DNA from 4 places in the Klebsiella sp. M041 genome. Region 4 is predicted to be linked to each of the others. Evidence: predicted binding sites of a transcription regulator. Region 4 holds the regulator's gene; each other region holds the start of a gene.
What was found. The regulator Fur, encoded in region 4, represses iron uptake genes when iron is present. The targets are predictions, from matches to a motif close to ATAATAATGAGAACNACTATCAA.
Positions count from the first base shown of each region.

Region 1 (4,816 bases), on a different contig from region 4:
ATTCGCGCGGCGCGCCGGTCCAGTTCAGCAGCGTCTCATCCCAGCTATCGCTGTGGATGTTGACCAGCTGGGTGGTGGTGGCGTTGGTATATTCCCAGTTCAGATTGCCGGTCAGGCGGAAGCTGAAATAGTCGGGGATCAGCACGGCATGGGCGGCCTGACTGACCAGCTCCGGCTGCTGCTCCACCAGGGCGCGCAGCTGATAAAGGGTGTTAAACGGCAGAAACTGAATGCCGCTGCGGCGATAGATCTCCGCCCGGCCCAGCTGTTCTTCAGCGTGACGTAGCAGGCCCTGGGTGCGATCGTCACGATAGGAGACCGGCAGCCCGACGCGCTGACCTTGCTTATCCAGCAGGACATAATCCACGCCCCAGGTATCGATGCCGATGCTGTCGATCAGGATGCCCTGCTCACACACTTTCTCCAGCCCGCGGCGGATCTCGCCTTCGAGGCTATCGAGATCCCAGCAGTCGAAGCCATCCACCTTCTGCAGGCTGTTGGTGAAGCGATGAATTTCACGCAGCGTCAGGGCGCGCGGCCCGGACTGATAGCTGGCGAGCATGACCCGCCCGCTGGAGGCGCCTAAATCGACGGCGACACAATGACGAATACTCATGGAACGACCCTTCTTAAAATCATTGTCCGCAGTCTAAAAAAGGGCGCTGACTAACACCTTCTCGCTACGGACAGCCGAAACTGGCCGCTGGCAAGAAAGCAAAGGTGACCGTGAGGAAAATCACAAATTGCGGTTTTGGGCGATGGTGAGGAGGATGTGATGGGGTCCGCAGTTCCGCATCTTTCCGGCTGATTCTTGAAAAAGCGGCAGGATTTACGAATTTCGCGGTCAAAAATTGAAGGCCGGATAGCCAACCCTTCATTACTATCAGCCGGTGACTGATAATTTTTCTCATTACGAGGGTGGCATCATGACCATATTGCACAGTACGGATTTCTTTAAGGCCGGGATCTCGACGGTGGCTATTGAACCCCGCCTCCCTCAGTCGGCCTTTCCGGAGCATCACCATGATTTCCATGAAATTGTCATCGTGGAGCAGGGCACGGGCATTCACGTCTTCAATGGCCAGCCCTATACCATCGGTGGCGGCTCGGTCTGCTTTATCCGCGATCACGACCGGCATCTTTACGAGCACACGGACAATCTGTGTCTGACCAACGTGCTCTATCGCGCGCCGGATGCGTTTCGTTTTCTCGCCGGGGTCAGCCAGCTGCTGCCCCAGGAGCAGGAGGGCAACTACCCATCGCACTGGCGGGTGAACCAGACGGTCCTGCAGCAGGTGCGGCATATCGTGGCGCAGATGGAGGCCATGGGGAGCGAAACGGATACCCATGCCGTCGCCAGCCGTGAGATCCTGTTTATGCAGCTGCTGGTGCTGCTGCGGAAAAGCAGCCTTGCGGAAGAGGCCACCAACAACGATGCGCGGCTGAATCAGCTGCTGGCCTGGCTGGAAGACCATTTTGCGAAGGAGATCTGCTGGGAGGAGGTGGCGGCGCAGTTTTCGCTGTCGCTGCGTACTCTACACCGCCAGCTGAAGCAGCAGACCGGCCTGACGCCGCAGCGCTATCTCAATCGGGTGCGCCTGATGAAAGCCCGCCACCTGCTGCGCCACAGCGATGAAAGCGTGACTGATATCGCCTATCGCTGCGGATTCGGCGACAGTAACCACTTTTCGACGCTTTTTCGCCGCGAGTTTTCCTGGTCGCCGCGCGATATCCGCCAGGGGCGCGACGCTATTCTTCAGTAACGCGAGAGGAGTCAACGTATTGCGGACCAAAAACGCGAATAATGCGCCGTTATCCGCGTTGGGAGTGTGAGCCGTGGCCGGTCTGATTCTACGTAAAGAGGAGTTTTTCCCTTCCGCCACGCAGGCGGTGGCGGTGGCCGACCGCTACCCGCAAAACGTCTTCGCTGAACACACCCATGAGTTCTGCGAGCTGGTGCTGGTGTGGCGGGGCAACGGGCTGCACGTTCTCAACGACCGTCCCTGGCGCATTACCCGCGGCGATCTGTTCTATATTCGCGCCGAAGATAAACACTCCTATGCTTCCGTTAACGATCTGGTTCTGCAGAACATCATCTATTGCCCGGAGCGGCTGCAGCTCAATTTCGACTGGGCGGGGGCGATCCCTGGCCTCTTCGGCACGCCGTGGAAGCCCCACTGGCGCATGGGCAGCACCGGTATGGCGCAGGCGCGCCAGGTAATTAGCCAGCTTGAGCACGAGTGTTCCCGGCACGATGCGCAGGGGAATGCGATGGCCGAGCTGCTGTTTGCTCAGCTGGCGCTGACCCTCCAGCGCCATCGCTACGCAACGGATAATCTGGCGGCAACGCAGCGCGAAGCGCTGTTGGACAAACTGCTGGCCGCGCTGGCGGCCAGCCTGAGCCGACCCTTTGTCCTGGAGCGTTTCTGCGAGCAGGAGGGCGGCAGCGAGCGGGCGCTACGGCAGCAATTTCGCCAGCAAACCGGCATGACCATCAATCACTATTTACGTCAGCTACGGATCTGCCATGCGCAGTATCTGTTGCAGCATACCGAGCGCTTAATCGGCGATATCGCCATGCAGTGCGGCTTTGAGGACAGTAACTACTTTTCGGTGGTGTTCAGCCGGGAAATCGGCATGTCGCCGGGGCAGTGGCGGCAGCGCAGTCGCGCCGCCGCCTGAAGAGCGTCTTTGTCAGGCAGATGATCCGGTGCTTAACTGGCCATTCCCAGACCGACGATGTTGGCGGCGATGATGATCACCACGCAGCCGAGGCTCAGGACGCTCACCGGACGACGACCGGCGTTGTTCCACTCTTTCAGCACCAGACCCACCAGACCGCCGCACAGTACGTAGAAACTCATGTGCAGCATCCAGCTCATATAGTCATACTGCGCCGGAATGCTGGCGTGGCCCCAGGCATAGAAGAAGAACTGGAGATACCACATCAGGCCGCCGAGGGCGGAAAGCAGTAGGTTGCTGATGATGAGCGGTTTGGCCAGTGAGAAATCGGCTTTGACTGACAGAGTCTTCACTTTCGCCAGACGAATAAAGCAGAAGCCAAGGTTGACCAGCGCCCCGCCGCCCATAATCACCACGTAGCTTGGCAGCGCCGCATATAACGGGTCGACGCCGAGCGCCGCGGCGGCATCATGCATCGGTTTGGCGGCGTTCATCGCGAACGACATCCCTGCCGAGAAGATACCGCACATCACCGCCAGCAGAAGCCCTTTCTTCAGATTGAACTCTTCGGCTTTGATGCCCATTTTGCGCTCTTTCAGCTGGCCCGCGCGGGTGACGATGCCAACGCCAACCACCGCCACCAGCACGCCGAGCAGCGTCATTTGACCGCCCTGGGTGTGCATCAGCACCGAAAACTGACCGTTAATAATCGGCGTCATCAGCGTACCGACAATCAGCGTGATGCCAATGGCGATGCCAATCCCCATCGACATGCCGAGATAGCGCATGGTCAGGCCATAGTTGATATTACCGATGCCCCACATGGCGCCGAACAGAAAGACCGGCAGCAGCGTGGAGGCGTTAAAGGAGCGGTAGTAGGCCCAGAAATCGGGTAACAGGGTGGCGCTGATGGCCCAGGGCAGGATCAGCCAGGAGACGATCCCCCCGACCGACCACATGGTTTCCCACGACCAGTGTTTTACTTTCTTGAACGGGGCATAGAAACAGGCGGCACTGGCGGCCCCTATCAAATGCCAAAAAATACCCATCGTAATCGCGTGGTTCATTGATTTTATCCTCATCTTTTTTTATCGGAGACGGCGGCTTCCGATGCGATGAGTGTAAAAATTAGCCGCTTTGGCCGCCTTCAGGACGTTGCCACAGGATGGCGAACTCTGGCAACCATGGGCTTAATTAGTTGTTCTACATCACAAAACGACGGGTATTTCTTCTGGTTATATCCATATGAAAAATACGGCATTGATAAGCATTTTCAATACCATTTAATTAACTATAATGGACAAACTGCTTACGCGGCGTTAACACTTGAGCCGCTCGACAATAATGGAGATGATTATGAGCTATACCCTGCCATCCCTGCCGTACGCTTACGATGCTCTGGAACCGCACTTCGACAAGCAGACGATGGAGATCCATCACACCAAACACCACCAGACCTACGTGAACAATGCCAACGCCGCGCTGGAAAGCCTGCCGGAGTTCGCTAACTTGTCCGCTGAAGAGCTGATCACCAAGCTGGATCAGCTGCCGGCTGACAAAAAAACCGTACTGCGTAACAACGCCGGCGGCCACGCGAACCACAGCCTGTTCTGGAAAGGCCTGAAAACCGGTACCACCCTGCAGGGCGACCTGAAAGCGGCTATCGAGCGCGATTTCGGCTCTGTGGACAACTTCAAAGCGGAATTCGAAAAAGCCGCTGCGACCCGTTTCGGTTCCGGCTGGGCGTGGCTGGTCCTGAAAGGTGACAAACTGGCCGTTGTCTCCACCGCAAACCAGGATTCCCCGCTGATGGGCGAAGCCATTTCCGGCGCTTCCGGCTTCCCAATCCTGGGTCTGGACGTGTGGGAACACGCTTACTACCTGAAATTCCAGAACCGTCGCCCGGACTACATCAAAGCCTTCTGGGATGTGGTGAACTGGGACGAAGCTGCAGCGCGTTTTGCCGCCAAAAAATAAGGTTGCAATGTGCTAAGAGAGAAGCGAGTCTGATGGCTCGCTTTTTTTATATCGGTAGCAAGGAGAGCAGACATGCATTATCCGGTGAATGTCTTTGTCGGCAAAATCAGGGACTACACGGGCAGTCGTCCCAGCGCGATCGGCAAAATCCAGGTTG
Region 1 covers NZ_JCAXWU010000017.1:40,496-45,311, reverse strand. Annotated here, with positions in the region: gene rhaB (rhamnulokinase) at 1-616, opposite strand, end outside; gene rhaS (HTH-type transcriptional activator RhaS) at 927-1,763, shown strand; gene rhaR (HTH-type transcriptional activator RhaR) at 1,837-2,682, shown strand; gene rhaT (L-rhamnose/proton symporter RhaT) at 2,715-3,749, opposite strand; gene sodA (superoxide dismutase [Mn]) at 4,039-4,659, shown strand; gene yiiM (6-hydroxyaminopurine reductase) at 4,732-4,816, shown strand, end outside.
Region 1: a site for Fur is predicted at 3,943-3,965, ahead of sodA (superoxide dismutase [Mn]). Genes of this name have one in related genera too.

Region 2 (4,816 bases), on a different contig from region 4:
AAGGCGATGAGAAGCAGTAACCAGCGCATCATGCGGGCAGTCCTTCGCGGGTCAGACGATCCACCTGCTGGCGCCATTGCGCCTGCTCGGGGTGGCCCTCGCTGCGCTGGCCATAGAGCTGGGCGATCTGGGTGCCGTCTTTGGCGAACAGCTCGACGCTGGTGACGTGTCCGTCTGAGGTCGGCTTACGGGTCACCCACACTTCATCGAGGCTCTCTTCGCGCAGATGCAGGGTAAAGGTGGTATTGAAGATATTCAGCCAGCCGCGCATGGGAGCCAGCTTTTCCAGGGCGCCGGTGAAGATCTGCACGCAGCCGCGATTGCCGACGAAGATCATGATTTCATTGCCCTCCTGGCGCACCGTCTCCAGTAACGCTGGCAGCGCATGGCGATCAACGCGGCAGGCGAGGTCGTCGCTCACCAGGCGGAAGGCCTGCTGGCGGGAAAGCTGATATTTACGCAGCAGACCGAAGAACTGGTGTACGTCGGTCATCGCGCGCCAGTCGTTCTCCAGGGCGGCGCCGTCGGCGCTCTCGGCATATTTCACCGGCTCCAGCGGGCGCAGGGCCAGCGGCGCCGGGGCCGCCACCCGATGTTCCGCGATCAGGGTGTCCCAGGCCGCCATGTCGGTCTGCGTGGTCGCATAGACTTTCAGCAGGGCGTCGCCGTGGTGGTCGAAAAACTGAATGCTCTGGCGACCGTTATCGTTCAAATGGAAGGCGCTGGCCCACTGGCTGAGGAACAGACGCAGATCGAGCGCGCGCGGGTTGAGCACCAGCCCGGCGTGGCCGCTGAGGTGCTGGTGCGTGAACTGGCCCACCTGCTCATGGACGGCATACTCGTTGCGACAGATGCATTTGGTTTCACCGACGCGCTCCAGGGCGGCAATCAGCGCCCGGGCGTCATCGATCAGGCGCACGGCATCGTGACCGAGGCGGGCGGCGGTCAGCTCGGCTTCGCTGATCCCCATTTCCGCGGCGATATCGCGGGCATATTTCGCGGTGCTGGACGCTTTGGTGGCCTGGTAGCGCTGCCACAGATCGGGGTGGGCATTGGGCATAATCATATCCTTCTCAATGTTCAATATCCCCGGCCGGCGGGCCGGGGCAGGTGAGTTGTTATTCGGGCAATCAGAAGTCGACGTTGACCCCAAGCTGCCAGGTGCGGCCCGGCATGACCGCCAGCGCTTTATCATTGGCGTCCTGGTTGGTGCCGGTCTCGATATTGCGGCTGCTCAGGTAATCCCAGTATTTACGATCGGTGAGGTTGTAGACCCCGCCATTGAGGCGCACGTTTTTCGCTACCTGCCAGTACGCGGTCCAGTCCAGCATGCCGTAGCCCGGCACGCGCATATAGTCGCTGCTGGCATCGGCGATGGCGGACCCGCTGTTGCTGTAGCTTTCGCGGTTGGTGGCGGTCGCCTGTTTCCCCTTGACGAAGGTCGCCGTTAGGGCGGTGCCGTAGCGTTTCGCCGGATCGTCCCACGCCACGCCGACGATAGCTTTCATCGGCGCTACGCTGTCGAGGTCGACGTATTTATCGCCGCTGTAGCTGGATTTCGATTTCCCTTCGCTATAGCCGAGGGCGAGGGTGGCGCTCAGGCCGTTCACCTGCTCATACCAGGTGCCAAAGTTAAATTTGGTGCTGATCTCACCGCCGTAGATATAGGCTTTATCGCGGTTTTCCGCCTGATAAATGGTGTAGATGTTCGACGGCACGTTAGTGAACTGGCCCGGATTATTCGCCCGGGTATAGCGGGTATAGGCGATAAAGTTCTTATAGCTGTTGTAGAACAGCGCTGTGCGCAGGGTGATGCCTTCGGTAACTTCCCCCTTCAGCCCCCACTCGAGATTATCGCTGGTTTCCGTCTTCAGATCGGTATTGCCGATCAGGGCATACTGCTGGCTGCCGGCGTAGCTGGACCCAAGGTTCCAGGATCCATACAGCTGGCTGGCGTTGGGGAACTGCGCGCCGCGCTGGTACTGCAGGTAGGTCATCAGGCGCGGGGTGAGGTCGTACTGGAAGGTCAACGACGGCAGAACCTGGGTATCGCTGTTTTTACCGTACAGATTCGCCACCGACGATTCGGTCAGCGCACTGCTGTTGGCGGCAAGGTCGGACAGATTTTCCGGCTTCGTCGATTGATGCACCACGCGCACGCCGGGAATGATGGCGAAGTTGTGGCTATCAAGGTCGAAGTTGATCTTATCCTGGACAAAGCCGCCGAGAGTGTAGCTGCGGCTGTCCGCCTCCGGCTGCATGATCTCGCTGTAAACGTTGGGGATCGGCGACTGGCTGAAGGGCCGCTGGGTTTTGCTGGTGCTGGCGTTAAAGCCGGCGCTCAGATCGTGGCGGCCCAGGGTTTTCGCCAGCGCGGTCTGCAGGCCCCAGGTGTCGGTGTCGTAGTTGGAGTTCACCGTCTGCATTCTGCGGGTGATGCTGTCCGGCATATACGTCCAGTCATGGGCTTCGGTATGCTGGTAGTAGATTTTCGTGGAGACGCTGTCGAGGTAGTCATTCATCGGCGTCCAGTCATCCTTCAGGCTCAGGCCCCAGCGTCGGGTCTGGCTGGTCTGGTTGGCGGTGCCGATGGTGCTGTTACCGCTGGAGTCCCAGGTATCGTAGTGGGTGTGGTTGGTTTTATGGTAATAGTCGAAGGTGCTGGTTAGCTTGTGCTCGTCGTTGGGCTGCCAGATCCCGGAGGCCAGAAAGGCATCGGAGTGCCAGTTCGCCGGGTAGGCGTCGACGGTGCCGCTGTTGTTTTCGGTTTCCTGGCCGTCGCGGCGGCTGTAGACCAAAATGCCGCGCAGGAACTCATCGCCGCCGGCGACGGTCACCCCGTTGTGCCAGCTGCGATCCGCGGAGTCGTAGCCGCTGCGATAGCCGAAGGCGCTGGTTTTGCCCGGGCGCAGGTAATCATCCGCCGATTTCGGGCGGAAGGAGACATTCCCTCCGATGGCGCTGTTGGCCGTTTCCGTCGAGGTGGCGCCGGACTGGATATCCACGCTGCCGTACATATACGGGTCGATATAATCGCGGCCGATGCCGAAGGTATTGAGCCCCGAGCGGCCGACGTAGCCGCGGCCGGTGGCGTTGGGCTGGGCGATACCGTCCACGTCGATACCGACGCGGTTGCTCTCCATGCCGCGAATGTTGTAGCCGGTGTAGCCCCCGCGGTCGAAGCCGCTTTTGCCGTTGCCGGATCCGCCGCTGGCCCCGGTGGCGCTGATGAGCGGTTCATAGCGCATGATCGAGCCGAAGTCGTTAGCGCCTTTGTCCTCCAGCTCCCGGGCGCTGATGCTGTGCTCGTTACCGGCTTTTTGCGCCGGCGCCGGCGCGGGAGCGGTGACGGTCATTTGTTCCGAGGTGTCATCCACCGCCTCGCCGCCGATGGCGGAAGTGCCTGCTGCGATGGCAGAAGTTTGATAAATTGCTGCAAGCAAAGAGGTCACCAGCAGGCGTTTTTTACACCCTGCTGCTGACGGAGTCGATTTGTACATAGTCGCCACGCCTTGATCGTTATTAGTATCGGCTCACGCGTTACTTCCAGAGTTGCAGGTTGCTCCGTCTTTTCCGTTGCGGATAGGGTCTTACTCCATTTGTTGATTGCGAATGGTAATGATAGGTATTATCGTTTGCAACAAAATATTCATGTATTCCTCATTTAAACTGCACTTTGTTTACACTGTGCCCTTTCAGCCTGAGCGAGATGACGATGAATTCAAAAGCGGCTATCACTATCACCTATTGTTCCCAGTGCAACTGGATGCTGCGCGCCAGCTGGATGGCGCAGGAGCTGTTACACACCTTCAGCACCGATATCGCCTCGGTGACGCTGGTGCCGGGCACCGGCGGGATCTTCACTATCGATATCGACGGCCAGCAGATCTGGGAGCGCAAGCAGGATGGCGGCTTTCCGGATGCGGCAGAGCTGAAACGCCGGGTGCGCGATGTCTGCTTCCCGGAAAAAGCATTGGGGCATGTTGATAAACCCGCTAACCCGACCTAATCGTTAGGAAAGCGGCTGCGTGGCCCGTTTAAAAGGTGTATTATTGATGCATCTTTTTGTGGAGAGGGAAGTTGACGGTGGGCAAACGCATCGAACGTGAAAAGCAGACGATCGGTCGGATGATTGGGCTTTATCAGCGCCGCTGTCCGGATGCCCGCGACGACGGCGAACACTATCAGGCGCTGAACGCCTACGCCGACAAGCGGCTTGATAAGTGCGTGTTTGGCGACAATAAACCGGCCTGCAAGCAGTGTCCGGTACACTGCTATCAGCCGGCGAAGCGCGAAGAGATGAAGCAGATTATGCGCTGGGCCGGGCCACGAATGCTCTGGCGCCACCCGATCCTGACCCTTCGCCATCTGCTGGATGACAGGCGGCCGGTGCCGCCGCTGCCGGAAAAATATCGACCGAAAAAATAGCGGCCTTTCCCCGGCCTGGGCTGCGCGCAGCCGGGGGACAAGCGCAGCCCCGGTAAGGCGTTAGCCGCCACCGGGGATGGGTGATGAAGCCTTCTGTTTCTGACTATCCCGGATCGTGCTTGTCACAAAGGCGACCACAAACAGCGCGCTGAACAGCACCACGATAGTCGGCGCCGGCGCGCTATCGAGATAAAACGCCAGCCACACCCCTCCCGCCGAGCAGCAGACCGCTACCGCCACCGCCAGCAGCAGGGCGTGGATAAAGCGCCGTACCAGCAGGAGCGCGATCGCCCCGGGGGCAATCAGCAGCGAAATCGACAGAATAATCCCTACCGACTGCAGCGTCGCGACGATGGTCAGGGCGATCATGCACAGCATGCCGTAGTGC
Region 2 covers NZ_JCAXWU010000007.1:181,297-186,112, reverse strand. Annotated here, with positions in the region: gene AC6CWS_RS11380 (heme/hemin ABC transporter substrate-binding protein) at 1-32, opposite strand, end outside; gene AC6CWS_RS11375 (hemin-degrading factor) at 29-1,060, opposite strand; gene AC6CWS_RS11370 (TonB-dependent receptor domain-containing protein) at 1,131-3,500, opposite strand; gene AC6CWS_RS11365 (Rdx family protein) at 3,716-4,009, shown strand; gene AC6CWS_RS11360 (nitrous oxide-stimulated promoter family protein) at 4,087-4,428, shown strand; gene AC6CWS_RS11355 (metal ABC transporter permease) at 4,489-4,816, opposite strand, start outside.
Region 2: a site for Fur is predicted at 3,613-3,635, ahead of AC6CWS_RS11370 (TonB-dependent receptor domain-containing protein). Genes of this name have one in related genera too.

Region 3 (4,816 bases), on a different contig from region 4:
AATTCGACGCTGCCGCCGGTGACCTCGTAATCTTCGCGCCCGGCCAGGGTGGCCGAAAGCGTGCTTTTCCCCGAGCCGTTCGGCCCCATAATGGCGTGGACCTCCCCCGGACGCACCTCAAGGTTCAGCCCGCGCAGGATCGCTTTATCTTCGACGGCGACGTGTAAATCTTGAATACTTAACATCTTTTTTCCTTAATTATCAGCCGACGCTATGCTCAAGGCTAATGGCCAGCAATTTTTGCGCTTCGACGGCGAACTCCAGCGGCAGTTCGGAGAAGACGTCTTTACAGAAGCCGTTGACGATCATCGAGATGGCATCGTCTTCGCTGATCCCGCGCTGCAGGCAGTAGAACAGCTGGTCCTCACCGATCCGCGAGGTGGTCGCTTCGTGCTCCAGCTGGGCGCTGTTGTTGCGACATTCCACATACGGGAAGGTATGCGCCCCGCAGTCCGGGCCGATCAGCATCGAATCGCACTGGGTGAAGTTGCGGGCGTTGGTCGCGGTCGGCATGATTTTGACCAGCCCGCGATAGCTGTTCTGGCTGTGTCCGGCGGAGATCCCTTTCGAGATGATGGTCGAGCGGGTGTTCTTGCCGATATGGATCATTTTGGTGCCGGTGTCCGCCTGCTGATGACCGCTGGTCAGCGCCACCGAAAAGAATTCGCCGATCGAGTTATCGCCGCGCAGGATGCAGCTGGGGTATTTCCAGGTGATGGCCGAGCCGGTTTCCGACTGGGTCCATGACATTTTGCTGTTCTCCCCTTCGCACAGGGCGCGCTTGGTGACAAAGTTGAGGATCCCGCCGGTGTTGTTATCCCCCGGGAACCAGTTCTGCACCGTGGAGTATTTCACTTCCGCGTCTTTATGGATGATGACTTCCACCACCGCGGCGTGCAGTTGATAGCTGTCGCGCACCGGCGCCGAGCAGCCCTCAATGTAGCTGACGTAGCTGCCTTCATCGGCCACCAGAATGGTGCGTTCAAACTGGCCGGTCTTTTCGGCGTTGATGCGGAAATAGGTCGACAGCTCCATCGGACAGCGGACGCCCTTCGGCACATAGATAAAGGTGCCATCCGAAGCCACCGCGGCGTTCAGCGCGGCAAAGAAGTTGTCATTGCCCGGCACCACGGTCCCCAGATACTTTTTCACCAGTTCCGGATGGTCGTGGATCGCCTCGCCGAAAGAGCAGAAGATGATCCCCTGCTCCGCCAGCTTTTCACGGTAGGTGGTCGCCACCGACACCGAGTCGAATATCGCGTCCACCGCCACCTCGCGCCCTTCGCGCACCGGCACGCCCAGCTGGTTAAAGGCTTCTTCCACCTCGCTGGTCAGGAAGGTGTTGGCCCCGGTCTGCTGCACCGCGCCGGGCTCGGAGGCGCAGGTCTCATCGCAGTTGCCGCAGGAGGGGGCGGAATAGTAGCTGTAATCCTGATAATTCAGCTTATCGTAATGCGCCTTCAGCCAGTGCGGCTCTTCCATCTCCAGCCACGCCCGGTAGGCATTGAGCCGGAACTCCAGCATCCACTGCGGCTCATTGCGACGGGCGGAGATGGCGCGAACCACCTCTTCATTAATGCCTTTGGCCAGCTCATCGGTCTGCAGGCGAGTGAAAAAGCCCTCTTTATAATTGAGCGGGCCGCCGGTCCAGGTTTTGACATCGTCTGTTGCTTCAGTATTACGCGACATAGTTACTCCGCCTGCACCCCAAAACTTTCGCCGCAGCCGCACTCGTGCTGCGCTTTCGGGTTATGAAATTTAAAGATTTCATTTAAACCTTCCCGGACGTAATCCAGCTCCGTGCCGTCAATGAACGGCATCGCCTGCAGCGGCGCAAACAGCTTCGCCCCGTCAGATTCAAAGAGCAGTTCGTCGGGCGCCGGCTCGGTAATCATTTCGAGCACATAGCCAAAACCGGCGCAGCCGCTGGTTTTGATACCCAGCCGTAGCCCCTTTTTGTCCGGCTGCTTACGCATCAGATCGCGAATATGCGCGGCAGCGGCCGGCGTCATGGTCAGTCCCTGCCAGCTGAAATCGGCGGGATTAAAGGTTCCTGCTTGTACTTCCATCGATAGACCTCCAGGTTGGCGCCATCAAGGCATACCGCCATGTTAGTGATAATGATTATCACTTCAACCCTTCTGCAGCAGGGGTATTGCCTCATTTAGCGCTTTTTATAAGCATAGACCCTTGCCCGGGGATTATCAGGGTACGCAAGTGGAACCTAATCATATGATTTATAATATGTTATTCTGATATTGTTCTGTTACCGCACGCAATGGCAAAGATGTATCGAAAATACCGATTTATGCGATAGCAGCAGACCACCTTCCTGATTCAACCTGGCGCAGAGACGGAAAAAGTGACGGCGTCACTAAGCGGCCATGCGCGCTGAACAGGCGCTGGCCTGCGGAATGAGAAAGCGTGAGAAGAAAGCGTCAAGGCGCGACGCTTTCGGCAGGGGCGGTCGCGGCCTGGCGGAGACGTGGCCGCGATCGGGGGGGATGTAAACCGCGATGAAACGGGTAGTCAGGAAGGCTATCGGTTGGCTAGGTCCCTTTTCTCACCAGGCGGGCGGCCTGGACAAAGACCTCATCCTCCACCCCATCTCCCTTCTGTCTGCCCAGCCGCACCAGCTCATCCACGATACTCCCCTGATTAATCTGCTTTTGGGTCGCCACTAAGCTAATGACCGCCGCGCCGATAGCCATGCCAATCAATGCCGTTTGTTCATCTTTATCTTTCATGGTGTCGCTCCGTCTGTCCTCCTCAGAAAGGCTAGCAAAAGATAGCCACTGCTCCATTTCATATTTACCTGATTGGCATATGCCGGAAAACATGCGAACAACATCGCCATTCGGGCGATATCAAATAACCTGATGATTATAAAGAGGTAACGCTAATGCATAATTAACAGGCTTAAAACGCAGGCGGTCCTTCATGCCGCCCGAAAATGGTGTCCTGACGAAGGCGTGGAGGCGAAGACGGCCGATATGTCTCGCATGGCCGGGTACACCGGGTAGATGCTGCAGGGGATGATCGCCGCCGGTGGTGGACGAGGAGGAATTATTTCTGCGCGCTTTTCCCGGCCACCATGCGCTCTCGTCAGGTTTGCGTCTATGTTTTGTAAAACGTCTTATACTGGCGCGCCCACGCAGGATGGGGGACTTTTCAAACCAATCATATATCATTTTGCATCCTATTTTATTATCCCTGATAATGCCCCAAAAAACTCATATTCCACAGGGGCATCATTAATATTACACAATATCGCAACAAGTGCTTTTTAGAAATAAAAGAAAGACGCCTATAAATACCATAATTACTTTTCATTCCAAAAAAACACATACCCCAAAGCAACCACAAAAAGAATATTTTGGGGTGATTAACCATAATTAACACCATTTTTTCTAGATTAGATTTACGCCTGAGCCCTTCAAACACTTGGTGGCGTCGTTTTCCAGGCATAGCGCAATGCTTATGACTAATAGTAAGGCCATAATGGCATCGTCTTCTATTTTCTGCGAACAATTGCACTACCTGTGACATCACCTAACACCATGATGAACGAGCGAAAACACTACTCAGAGGAGGAGCCCATCATGATAGTTAGCAATGCAAATTATATCATATTAATATAATTACAAAAAAACATGATAGTTTTTTTTCAAATGTTGTGGCAATGTAACGAAGTTGTGCAATATTATACCTCGTGAGCAATTTATCCAGGTACTGAATGTAGGGTTCTGAGGATGAAAACAACGCTTTGCTTCGTCCGCGGCGTTTATCATGGAGGCATCTGGTGCCCTTTTAGTGAATTGGCCACTTTTCATATGTGGGTATTTCAATGGTTTATTAAAAAATTATTTCATCACATGTTAATGCTATGAGGTCGATATGAATCGTAAAAGTCTTGTTGTCTTTGCGTTAGGCTCGGCGGGATTATTATGCAGTGCTTTTGCTAATGCGGCCACCACCGCTACGGCAAACCTTGATGTTACCCTGACAGTAGAATCATCCTGTATTCTTGCCGTTGATCCCCTCGATTTTGGTACGCATGCTATCGGCGATACCAACATTGAAGGCCAGACCAATGCCTCCGTCACCTGTACTGCTGGCACCCCCTATATTTTGACCTCTGACAGCGCACATACCTATGAATTAACAAATGCTTCTGGCACCGCGGGTACCAATACTGCAGCGTATGTGCTCTACCTGGATAATGCCGGTTCACAACCTCTGGCCCAACAGCTCCCTTCAGATTCTGAGGTTAGCGCCTCTGCTTCAACCGGAACGGGTGCCGCTCAGGTCATTCCAATCTACGGGAAAATACGAAACGCGGCGCTAAGTAATGTTGCTGCAGGCACGTATACCGATACCGTTACTTTGCAAGTTACTTACTAAGACTCAGGCTGCGCATATGAAATTTGGTTTTTTATCTTCATTTTCCGTTTTTTTTGGTTGCTCGTTGAGTGTATTTTCATATGCCGCAAGTTTACAGATGTACCCCGTCACCGTGAACTTCTGCCAGGGTCAAGCGGCGCGGCCGATATATATCAAAAATACCGGTCCTGCGCCAATTGGTACCCAGATGCGCCTCTATCTCTGGCAGCAAAAAAACAATAATGATGTACTTACCCCGACCCAGGACATAATCAGCAGCCCCCCTATTGCCGCTATTCCTGCAGGTAAGCAACAACTTGTCAGACTCATTATACCTGGCAACAGCAAGGGGCATGAACAGGCTTATCGTTTAATTGTCGATGAATTACCTGACACTAAATCAAATACTTCAACCAGTCAGGTAAAATTTTTG
Region 3 covers NZ_JCAXWU010000015.1:31,133-35,948, forward strand. Annotated here, with positions in the region: gene sufC (Fe-S cluster assembly ATPase SufC) at 1-185, opposite strand, end outside; gene sufB (Fe-S cluster assembly protein SufB) at 202-1,689, opposite strand; gene sufA (Fe-S cluster assembly scaffold SufA) at 1,692-2,069, opposite strand; gene AC6CWS_RS19305 (hypothetical protein) at 2,550-2,747, opposite strand; gene AC6CWS_RS19310 (Csu type fimbrial protein) at 3,898-4,404, shown strand; gene AC6CWS_RS19315 (fimbrial biogenesis chaperone) at 4,421-4,816, shown strand, end outside.
Region 3: a site for Fur is predicted at 2,109-2,131, ahead of sufA (Fe-S cluster assembly scaffold SufA). Genes of this name have one in related genera too.

Region 4 (4,816 bases):
ACAGATTACGGCTGGGTTGACCGGCGAAATGGACGGCGGCGGTGTCGTCGACGTAGAGCCCGAGGTAGGTGAAGGTGATCCCCGGACGCAGGGCGTAGCCGTAGTAAGGCGGCGTATCGATGGGGCGCGCCCAGTGGGTTTTCGCCGGCGTGAGGCCAGAGGTCGCGCAGTTATCCAGGCGGGTGTGATCGAACTGGCCCGGCGCGCAGGCGGCATTATAGTCGGCGATGGTTTGCGCTAAGCGTTCGCCGTCCAGCCCCAGCTGGCGGGCCAGTTCCGCGATGGTATTGGCCTGAGCGCCGGGAAAGACGGGGGGCATAAAGTGGCCGATGGCTTTGCTGTCGATGATCGAGTAGCCGATCTGTCCTGGCTGGTGGGCGACCAGTCGGCCCCAGATGGCGTAGCGTTTAGGCCAGAAATCTTCCCCCTCATCATAAAAGCGCACGGCATCGCGGTTGACCACCACCCCCAGCGAAACGCAGTCGACGCGGGTGCAGATCCCGCCGTCATAGAGCGGCGCCCGGGCGTCAATGGCGACGCAGTGGGACTGGGAAGGATCGCCGATGATATCGGCCCCGGCGTCGATCATAAACTTGAGCAGCCCCCCCTGGTTGAAGCGCGTGCCGCGGATGAGAAAGTTATCGGCGGGCCATTCGCCGCGGTCATTTTGCCCCCAGGCCTCGCGCAGCCACTCGCGGTTGGATTCAAATCCGCCGGCGGCGAGGACGCAGCTTCTCGCGACAATCCGTTCCTCGCCCGCCAGCGCGGCGACAAATTCACCGTTGCGCAGTTCCAGGGCCTGCACCGGCGTGTTGTAGCGGATCTGCACCCCCATCCGCTCTGCGCTGCGGTAATAGGCATTGACCAGCGCTTTGCCGCCGCCCATAAAAAAGGCGTTGGTGCGGGCCACGTGCAGGGCGCCGGAGAGCGGCGGCTGAAAGTTAACCCCGTGCTGACGCATCCAGTCCCGGCACTGTGACGAGGTGCGGATCACCAGCCGGGCCAGCGCTTCGTTGGTGTTCCCTTCGGTGACGCGCAGCAGATCCTGCCAGTACTCCTCTTCCGGATAGCTGTCGACCAGCACGTCCTGCGGCGCATCGTGCATACAGCGCAGGTTACGCGTGTGCTGCGAGTTGCCGCCTCGCCACTCCCGCGGCGCCGCCTCCAGCAGCAGCACCGAGGCGCCGGCTTCCCGGGCGGTTAAGGCGGCGCATAGCGCGGCATTGCCGCCGCCAATGACCAGTACATCCACCATTATCGGCTCCCTTACAATTTAATGATTTGTTAAATTTGTAATGGGAATGTAGGCGGTAACGGCGACGGGGCGCTATGGCGTAACGCTAAAGAGGGGTTTAGTTAACGTAAAGGGTGGCGCCTGGCCAGCGATCGGACTCCACCAGCTGGCGCATGACTTTGCTTAGTATGACCCGTGCCGCAAGGCCTGCCGGGGTGAGCTCATCATCCGACAGGCTGACCAGAAAATTGGGGCGGCTGAGGATCGGATTAGCGATGCCGATCACCCTCAGCGCCTGATGGTCGAGATGGGAAATAGCGGCCCCGGGCTGCAGAGTGGCGCCCAGTCCGCTGCGCACGGCCTGCATCAGCAGGGCCAGACCGTCAATGTCCGCCACCACCTCAACGCTGAGGCTGTGCTGCTGGCAAACCGCCTCCAGCCTGCCGCGCAGGCCGTGGCCCTGGCTTGGCATAATCAGCGGCAGGGTGGTGAGCTGGTCAGGGGAAACAGGGTCATCCGGCAGCGAGGCCAACAGCGCATGGGTGCCGATCAGGAACAGGCGCTCTTCGAGCACCGGTCTGGCGCTCCAGCGCAGGATCTTCTCCTGCTGGAAGACGATGGCTAAATCCAGCTGGCGGGTGTTGATCATCCGCTCCAGATTCCCGGAGAGGCTTTCCACCAGGTGCAGGCGGACGTCGGGGTAGCTCTCGCGCATCGCGTTGATGAACGGTACGCCAAGAACGGAGGCGGTGCTGGGGGCCATGCCGACGCTGACGTGGCCCGACAGCCGCGCCTCGCGGGCGGCGAGGATGGCATCATCGGCATGACGCAGCGCCAGCTGCGCCTGTGAGTAGAAAGCGAGGCCCGCGCTGGTGGGCGTCACGCCGCGAGAGGTTCGCTGCAGGAGGCGAATGGACAGCTCATTTTCCAGACGCGCGATCTGCTGGCTGAGCGCCGAGACGCCGATATTCAGATCGAGCGCGGCGCGGCCCATGCTGCCGGTTTCAACAATGCGCGTAAAATAGCGTAGCTGGCGAAGTTCCATATCAACTCTCCGGACAAAGCGGGGACTCGCGAGGGTCGCCGCCGGGACGTGAGCGGGAAGCGCGGCAGAAGCGCCCATAAAAAAGCCAACCGGCTGGTTGGCTTTTCAGAGCAGGCGAAGCAGGGAATTACTTTTCCACCGCGTCGTGGGCGTGTTCGTCCTCGCGGCAATCACCTTCCGCACAGTGACCGTACAGATACAGACTGTGGTTGGTCAGGCGGATGCCGTGACGGGAAGCGATTTCACGCTGGCGCGCTTCGATAGAGTCATCACTGAATTCGATCACTTTGCCGCAGTCGAGGCAGATCAGGTGATCGTGGTGATGCTGCTGGGTCAGTTCGAAAACGGATTTACCGCCTTCAAAATTATGACGAGTCACGATACCGGCGTCATCAAACTGGTTGAGGACGCGGTAAACGGTCGCCAGACCAATCTCTTCGCCCATGTCGATCAGGCGTTTATATAAGTCTTCCGCACTGACATGATGGTTATCCGGTTCCTGCAGCACTTCAAGGATTTTCAGTCGAGGAAGTGTGACTTTCAGGCCAGCCTTCTTTAATGCGGTATTGTTGTCAGTCATGCGGAATCTGTCCTGTTGCTAAACGATCTACTTCCTTCAACGGAAGTCATACAGAAATTAACCCGACGTAATGCGTCTCATTATAGAACTGCCACTGGTAAATGAAAACTGCAAGCATCGGGCCTGGTTTGCTGTCAAAAACGAGGCACCAGCTACAAACTGCGTCACGTGCCTCGTAGAATCAGAGGACATTGTACAGATATGTGATTAAAAGTTAAAAACTTGTAGCTATTAGTTTGATTGCTTTTGTCTATTAATACGACGCAACTCAATGATTGCGCCGCTTAATTATCAGGCGTTTTTGATTTCTTCGAGGTGCAGCTCTTCAGCCACCTGCTTCACCCACTTCTCAACGCGCTCGTTGGTCAGTTCCGGCTGACGGTCTTCATCAATGGCGAGGCCGACGAAGTGGTCGTCATCCGCCAGGCCTTTGGAGGCCTCGAAGTGATAGCCGGCAGTCGGCCAGTGGCCAACGATGGTCGCGCCGCGCGGCTCAATGATGTCGCGGATGGTGCCCAGCGCATCGCAGAAGTACTCTGCGTAGTCTTCCTGGTCGCCGCAGCCGAACAGCGCCACCAGCTTGCCGTTAAAGTCGATCTCTTCCAGCGTCGGGAAGAAGTCGTCCCAGTCACACTGGGCTTCACCGTAGTACCAGGTCGGGATGCCGAGCAGCAGGATGTCGTGGGCTTCCAGATCTTCTTTGCTGCTTTTGGCAATGTCGTGAACATCAGCAACATCTTTACCAAGCTGCTTTTGAATCATTTTTGCAATATTTTCGGTGTTGCCGGTGTCGCTGCCAAAAAAGATGCCGATGATTGCCATGAGTAAAATAACCTCTTGAAACTTAAATGATGTGGTAGGGACGCGATGCCCACAGATAACGGCAATCATAGCAGAACAGGCAAGGACGCGGAAACAGCAATCACGCCCGACTGCACACTCTGCTACATGAATGCGGATTTTTCGCGGAAAGTTAGACTTTTCCCTGGCTGCGCAGGGCGGTTAATTGCGTCATCAGCATCTCTTCGATGAGATCGCTGCGGCTCATATTACGCGCTTCCGCCAGTTCGTTAAGCGCATCGACCGCGTCGGCGTTGAGCTTTAGCTCCACGCGCTTCAGCCCGCGCACTTTATCGCGTTTCAGCTGATTACGTTTGTTGATGCGCAGTTGTTCATCGCGCGACAGCGGATTGGTTTTTGGTCTTCCCGGGCGACGCTCGTTTGCGAACAAATCTAATGTCGTACGGTCCGTTTGTTCTTTTGCCATGATTCTGAGTGACTTCGGGGAAACAAGCTGCCGGGCTCTAGCCGGCGCAGATAGCGCGCCATCATACATCAGGCGAACGGCTGCGCCAACGACCGCGGGCATTCTGCGGCGCGGTCGGGCATATTTTAGCCAATCAGGCGCCAATGCTCGTGAGATAGCGGCGGATCGCGCGCAACACCGCTTCGGGTTTCTCGGCATGGACCCAGTGTCCGGCGCCGGCGATGACGTGGGCCCGGGCCTGCGGGAACTGGGCCAGCAGCGCGTCGCGGTAGGCGTCGGTCACGTAGGGTGAGTTGCCGCCGGGAATAAACTGCGTCGGATGCGGCCAGGCCGGGATGGTTTCCCAGCCGACGATATGCGGGTACTGGTCCCACAGCACCGGGACGTTGAAGCGCCAGTCGCCATCGACGAAAGATTTCAGCAGGAACTGAATCACCCCCTCTTCCTGCAGATGTTCGCGCATCACCTGCGCCGCCTGCTGGCGGGTGCTGGCGGCGGATTCGCTGACGGCGCGGATAGCGGCGAAGATCTCATCATGGCGGCGAACATGATAATCCACCGGGGCGATATCGATCGCCACCAGACCGTTGATGCGCTCCGGCGCCAGGGCGGTCAGCGCCATCACCGCTTTGCCGCCCATCGAATGGCCGATAAAGGTGGCGCGCTCAATCTGGTGCGCGTCGAGCGTAT
Region 4 covers NZ_JCAXWU010000008.1:179,474-184,289, reverse strand. Annotated here, with positions in the region: gene tcuA (FAD-dependent tricarballylate dehydrogenase TcuA) at 1-1,255, opposite strand, end outside; gene tcuR (tricarballylate utilization LysR family transcriptional regulator TcuR) at 1,353-2,279, opposite strand; gene fur (ferric iron uptake transcriptional regulator) at 2,407-2,859, opposite strand; gene fldA (flavodoxin FldA) at 3,151-3,681, opposite strand; gene ybfE (LexA regulated protein) at 3,833-4,126, opposite strand; gene ybfF (esterase) at 4,260-4,816, opposite strand, start outside.